2 regions of the Streptomyces sp. NBC_00239 genome follow, and region 2 is predicted to be linked to the other one. Evidence: riboswitches for the same ligand, from Rfam matches in the RefSeq annotation. Region 2 holds a riboswitch; the other holds the start of a gene.
What was found. Region 2 has a riboswitch for glycine ahead of gcvT (glycine cleavage system aminomethyltransferase GcvT). Riboswitches for the same ligand answer to the same signal wherever they lie in the genome.
Positions count from the first base shown of each region.

Region 1: another riboswitch for glycine. It lies ahead of gcvP (aminomethyl-transferring glycine dehydrogenase); the one in region 2 lies ahead of gcvT (glycine cleavage system aminomethyltransferase GcvT).

Region 1 is NZ_CP108095.1:6,644,402-6,647,800, forward strand. Features, by position in the region: gene OG764_RS29230 (DNA polymerase IV) at 1-946, shown strand, start outside; gene OG764_RS29235 (PRC-barrel domain-containing protein) at 853-1,239, opposite strand; glycine riboswitch at 1,353-1,451, shown strand; gene gcvP (aminomethyl-transferring glycine dehydrogenase) at 1,648-3,399, shown strand, end outside.
Region 2 is NZ_CP108095.1:2,776,097-2,779,495, reverse strand. Features, by position in the region: gene glyA (serine hydroxymethyltransferase) at 1-386, opposite strand, end outside; gene gcvH (glycine cleavage system protein GcvH) at 415-789, opposite strand; gene gcvT (glycine cleavage system aminomethyltransferase GcvT) at 866-1,981, opposite strand; glycine riboswitch at 2,026-2,152, opposite strand; glycine riboswitch at 2,153-2,261, opposite strand; gene OG764_RS12045 (AAA family ATPase) at 2,435-3,187, shown strand.

The DNA of each region.
Region 1 (3,399 bases), 3.9 Mb from region 2:
GCACCTGAGGCGGGCCGGCATCACCACCGTGGGCGAGCTGGCCGAGGCCGGCGAGGACGAGCTCGTACGGCTCGTGGGGCGCTCCCACGGGGTGGGCCTGTACCGGATGGCACTGGGCCGGGACGACCGGGCGGTGGTGGCGGAGCGGGACGCCAAGTCGGTCTCCGTCGAGGACACCTTCGACGTGGACCTCCACGACCGGGTCCGGATCCGCACCGAGGTGCAGCGACTGGCCGACCGGTGCGTGCAGCGGCTGCGGGGCTCCGGGCACTCCGGCCGGACCATCGTCCTCAAGGTGCGGCGGTACGACTTCTCGACGCTGACGCGCTCCGAGACGCTGCGCGGGCCCACCGACGACCCGGCCGTGGTGCGGGAGGCGGCCGCCCGGCTGCTGGACGCCGTGGACACCACCGGCGGGGTGCGGCTGCTGGGGGTCGGGGTCTCGGGGCTGGCCGACTACACCCAGGAGGATCTGTTCGCGCAGGCGGCCGGGGAGGCGGAGGCCCGGGCCGCGGAGGAGGCGAGGGCGGCGGAGGAGGCGCGGGCAGCGGGAGGGGAGAGCGGCGCGCCCGGGGCCCGCGAAGGCGGCGGGGCCGGGGAGGAGGGCGGGCCCGCGGCGGAGGGGGCGCTGCCCGAGGGGGCGGGGCCGGCCGGCGTTCCGGCGGCGGAGCGGCACTGGGCGGCCGGCAGTGATGTCCGCCACGCGGAATACGGGCCCGGCTGGGTCCAGGGGAGCGGAGTGGGGCGGGTGACCGTGCGGTTCGAGGAGCCGGGTTCCGCTCCGGGCCGGGTGCGCACCTTCGCGGTGGACGATCCGGGCCTGGAGCCCGCGGAGCCGCTGCCGCTGGTGGGTCAGCCCTCGTCCGTGCTCAGCCGGCCGAAATCGCGGTCCGGTGGCGGGGCGGCCGCCGCGATGTCGCCGGGCAGCGCCACGTCCAGCCCGTAGTGGTGGTAGAGCTGGAGTTCCTGCTCCGGTGAGAGGTGGCGCCCCACCCCGAAATCGGGTGCATCCTTGATGAGAGCGCGTTCGTACGGCACCCGGAGGGTGCCCCCGACCAGCTCGCTGGGCTCCAGCGGGACGAAGGCGTCCCTGCCGAAGAGACCGGTGCGGACGGCCGCCCATTCCGGGATGCCGGTCGCGTCGTCGAGGTACACCTCGTCGACCGTGCCGATCTTGGTGCCATTGCGGTCGAACGCCTTGCGGCCGATCAGGCTGCGCGGATCGATATCGGTCTGCACGGTCCCTCCATTTGGTCGCAACTGCTCCGTTATGACTACAGAAGTGCATATTTGGAGAGGGGGCCACTCGAGGGAGTCCCAGCAACCTCGCTGGTAGTCTGGTTTCCGGCTGCTGACCCTGTGCGGGAGAGTCCCCCGAGTGAACACGACGGGGGCGCCGAAGGAGCAAATCCTCCCCGGAATCTCTCAGGCAGACGTACCGCACGGACGAGGCCACTCTGGAAAGCAGGACGGGCGTCGGACGGGTGTCCGGGACCCTTCCTCACCGACGGTGAAAGCCGGGACCTCCACGGGTTACCCCCAGGAGACCCGGTGAAGCTCTCAGGTTGAGATGACAGAGGGGGAGGCCGTCCGGGTGCCCGCGTCGTGGCACCCCTCGAAGGTCGCGAGACCAGGAGGCCTCCTGCCATGACCGCCCACCGCATTCCGCTTTCCCAGCTCGAGAGCGGCATCCCCTTCGAACAGCGTCACATCGGCCCTGACGCCGAGGCGCAGGCGAAGATGCTCGCCCAGGTCGGCTACGGCTCGCTCGACGAGCTCACCGCCGCCGCGGTGCCGGACGTGATCAAGAGCGCGGAGGCCCTGAACCTCCCCGCCGCCCGTACCGAAGCCGAGGTCCTCGCCGAGCTGCGCACCCTCGCGTCGCGCAACAAGGTCATGTCCTCCATGATCGGCCTGGGCTACTACGGGACCTTCACCCCGCCGGTGATCCTCCGCAACGTCATGGAGAACCCGGCCTGGTACACCGCGTACACGCCGTACCAGCCGGAGATCTCGCAGGGCCGCCTGGAGGCGCTCCTCAACTTCCAGACCGTCGTCGCCGAACTGACCGGTCTGCCCACCTCCGGCGCCTCGCTGCTCGACGAGGGCACTGCGGCCGCCGAGGCCATGACGCTGGCCCGCCGGGTCGGCAAGGTCAAGGGCGGGGTCTTCCTCGTCGACGCCGACGCGCTGCCGCAGACCATCGCCGTCATCGAGACGCGCGCCGAGCCGACCGGCACCGAGGTCGTCGTCGCGGACCTGTCCGCCGGCATCCCCGCCGAGATCGCCGAGCGCGGTGTCTACGGCGTGCTGATCCAGTACCCGGGCGCCTCCGGTGCGGTCCGCGACATCAAGCCGCTGATCGACCAGGCCCACGAGCTCGGCGCCGTCGTCACCGTCGCCGCCGACCTGCTCGCGCTGACCCTGCTCACCTCGCCCGGCGCGCTGGGCGCGGACATCGCCATCGGCACCACCCAGCGCTTCGGCGTCCCGATGGGCTTCGGCGGCCCGCACGCCGGCTACATGGCCGTCCAGGACAAGCACGCCCGCTCGCTGCCCGGCCGCCTCGTCGGCGTGTCCGTGGACGCGGACGGCAACAAGGCGTACCGCCTCGCGCTGCAGACCCGCGAGCAGCACATCCGCCGCGAGAAGGCCACCAGCAACATCTGTACGGCCCAGGTGCTCCTCGCCGTCATGGCCGGCATGTACGCCGTCTACCACGGCCCCCAGGGCCTGCAGACGATCGCCCGCCGCACCCACCGCTACGCGGGCATCCTCGCCGCGGGCCTGAAGGCCGGCGGCGTCGAGATCCTGCACGACGCGTTCTTCGACACCCTCACCGCCCGCGTCCCGGGCCGTGCCGACGAGGTCGTGGCCGCCGCCGCCGAGCGCGGCGTCAACCTGTTCCGCGTCGATGCCGACCACGTCTCCGCCGCCTGCGACGAGACGACGCTGCGCGCCGACATCGAGGCCGTCTGGGCCGCCTTCGGCGTCACCGCCGACATCGAGGCCCTCGACGAGTCCGTCGCCGAGGCGCTTCCCGCCGGCCTGCTGCGCTCCGACGACTACCTGACCCACCCGGTCTTCCACCAGCACCGCTCCGAGACCGCGATGCTGCGCTACCTGCGCAAGCTCTCGGACCGCGACTACGCGCTGGACCGCGGCATGATCCCGCTGGGCTCCTGCACCATGAAGCTCAACGCGACCACCGAGATGGAGCCGGTCACCTGGCCCGAATTCGGTCAGCTGCACCCGTTCGCCCCGGTGGCGCAGGCCGAGGGTTACCTCACGCTCATCAACGAGCTGGAGGAACGTCTCTGCGAGGTCACCGGCTACGACAAGGTCTCCATCCAGCCGAACGCCGGTTCGCAGGGTGAGCTGGCCGGTCTGCTGGCGGTC
Region 2 (3,399 bases):
TGGGTCAGGTGACCGCCGTGGGCCAGGTTCAGGCCCATGATCGTGTCGCCCGGCTTCAGCAGCGCGAACATCGCGGCGGCGTTGGCCTGCGCACCCGAGTGCGGCTGCACGTTCGCGTGCTCGGCGCCGAACAGCGCCTTGATGCGGTCGATCGCGATCTGCTCGACCACGTCGACGTGCTCGCAGCCGCCGTAGTAGCGGCGGCCGGGGTAGCCCTCGGCGTACTTGTTGGTCAGGACCGAGCCCTGGGCCTCCATGACCGCGACCGGAGCGAAGTTCTCCGAGGCGATCATTTCCAGGGTCGACTGCTGGCGGTGGAGCTCGGCGTCGACGGCGGCGGCGACGTCCGGGTCCAGCTCGTGGAGGGAAGAGTTCAGAAGCGACATCGGTATCCCTTAATCCCTACGGTTCCGGTCAGCCCGCGAAGTCGGTGTACTCGTCGGCGGAGAGCAGGTCGGCCGGCTCCTCCGCGACGCGCACCTTGAAGAGCCAGCCGCCCTCGAACGGAGCGGTGTTGACCAGGGACGGGTCGTCGACGACGTCCTGGTTGGCCTCGACGACCTCACCGGTGATCGGGGCGAACAGGTCGCTGACCGACTTGGTGGACTCGAGCTCGCCGCAGGTCTCGCCCGCGGTCACGGTGTCGCCCACCTCGGGGAGCTGCGCGAACACGACGTCACCGAGCGCGTTGGCCGCGAACTCCGTGATGCCGATCGTCGCGACGCCGTCCTCGGCGACCGACACCCACTCGTGCTCCTTGGTGTAGCGCAGCTGCTGGGGGTTGCTCATGACCTGATTCTCCTGGATGCGGGGAAGTGCGAACGGACAGTGGTCTGACGGGGATCGTGCCGGCGGAGCCGGTAGGTCACTTCTGCCGCTTGTAGAACGGCAGGGCGACGACCTCGTACGCCTCATGCGTACCGCGGATGTCGATGCCGACGCCGGAGGTGCCGGGCGCGGCGTGGGCCGCGTCGACGTACGCCATGGCGATCGGCTTGCCCAGCGTCGGGGACGGGGCGCCGGAGGTGACCTCGCCGACGACCTCGCCGCCGACGACGACCGAGAAGCCGGCGCGCGGGACCCGGCGGCCCTCGGCGATCAGCCCGACCAGCTTGCGCGGCGCGGCGGCCGCGGCGCGCTCGGCGGCGGCCTCCAGGGCCGCGCGGCCCACGAAGTCGCCTTCCTTCTCGAACTTCACGACCCGGCCCAGACCCGCGTCGAACGGGGTCAGCGCGGTGGTCAGCTCGTGCCCGTACAGCGGCATGCCCGCCTCCAGGCGCAGCGTGTCGCGGCAGGACAGGCCGGCCGGGACCAGGCCGACGCCCTCGCCGGCCTTCATGAGGGCGTTCCACAGCTCGACCGCGTGCTCGGGCTTGACGAACAGCTCGAAGCCGTCCTCACCGGTGTAGCCGGTGCGCGCGATCAGCGCGGGGACGCCCGCGACGGTGCCCGGCAGGCCGGCGTAGTACTTCAGCCCGTCCAGGTCGGCGTCGGTGAGGGAGGCCAGGATGCCGGGGGACTCGGGGCCCTGGACGGCGATCAGCGCGTACGCGTCGCGGTCGTCGCGGACCTCGGTGTCGAAGCCGGCGGCGCGCTCGGTCAGGGCGTCGAGGACGACCTGCGCGTTGGAGGCGTTCGCGACGACCATGTACTCGGTCTCGCCGAGGCGGTAGACGATCAGGTCGTCGACGATGCCGCCGTCTTCCTGACAGATGTGCGTGTAGCGGGCGCGGCCGACACCGACCGTGGAGATGTTGCCGACCAGCGCGTAGTCGAGCGCCTTGACGGCCTCGGGCCCGGTGAGGGTGATCTCGCCCATGTGCGAGAGGTCGAACAGGCCGGCCTTGGTGCGGACGGCGTTGTGTTCGTCGCGCTCACTGGCGTACCGCAGCGGCATGTCCCAGCCCGCGAAGTCGGTCATCGTCGCGCCGAGCGCGCGGTGGACGGCGTCCAGGGCGGTCAGACGGGGGGTGTTCGTCATAAGGCTGGCTCTCCAAGGCAGGTCCGCGACGGGGCTGAGGACGTTCCTCCCCATCTGTCATCGGAACCTGAGAGGTTCATCACGACCGTACGTGCATACGGAAGCGACTTGCACCTTGGGTGGAGCCGTGCCGGTCTCGTGTCGACCGGTCGGCCCGCTTTTCAGATGTGCCTCGCCCGCGCGGTACGGGGCCTGAGAGATTCAAGGGAGGGACTTGCTCCTTCGGCGTCCGCGGCCGGTCCGGGGGACGGCGGCCGGGGAACTCTCCCGCGCGGATTCAAGCGGCCTTTATGAAGTTGGTCGTGCGGCGTGGCGCGCACATCATTGCACGCACCCGATCCGGGCCGGAACCGTGGGCGGCGCATTACCGTCTCTTTACACTCAGTGGGCATGGGGTCCAGGTGACCCGCCCCCAGCCACCGCTGGGAGGGGCCCCCAGGGGAGGCGATCACTGTGCGGAGATTCGGAGTCCTCGCGGGGACGAGCACGGCGGGCGCCGCGGCGGCCGCGGCCACGCCGGTCGGCGCTGCCGCGGTTCCGGCGCAGCCGGGCGTCCGCCGCCCGGAGGTGCTCGGCGGTCCGCTCGCCGCCGGCCGCCCCGCCGCCGCGGGCCGCGTCCGCGACCTGCGCGGCCTCGGCGGGCGCGGGCCCGGCCGGCTGTCCTTCGGGGCCGGCGACGTCGTCGTGGTCTCGGGCCTGCCCGGCAGCGGCAAGAGCACCCTCATGAAGCGGGCCGTGCCCGACGGCGGCATCGACTCCCAGGACGTCCGCGAGCGCTGGGAGCGCCGGATGCCCGCCCGGCTGCCGTACGGGGCCTACCGGCCGCTGGTGCGGCTCGCCCACTACGCCGGGCTGTGGCAGGCCCTGCGCTCCGGCCGGAGCCTGGTCGTGCACGACTGCGGCAGCCAGGCCTGGGTGCGCGCCCTGCTGGCCCGCGCCGCCCGCCGCCGCGGCCGCTCCCTGCACCTGCTCCTCCTCGACGCGACCCCCGCCCAGGCGCTCGCCGGGCAGGCGGCCCGCGGCCGCGGGGTCTCCGGGTACGCCTTCGACCGCCACCGCGGCACGGTGGCCCGGCTGCTGGACGACGTCGAGCACGGCCGGCTGCCCGCGGGCTGCGCCTCCGCGGTCCTGCTGGACCGGCCCGCGGCCGCCCGGCTGACCGCCCTGGACTTCGGGGCCCGGCCGGATCCCGCCGCCAGGGCTTAGGGTCGTGCGCGTCGGCAGCGGGGAAAGGGCGCGGTGAACATGCAGGACGGGACGCACGGCGGGGCCTACGGATACGGCGGCGCGCACGACGGCGCCGGACACGGCGGGGCGTACGGGGGGTCGTACGGCGGCGGTACGCAGGACGGCGGACCGTACGGCGGCGGACCGGCCGGCGGTGCCTACGGCGACGGCACCTACGGCGGCGGTACCTA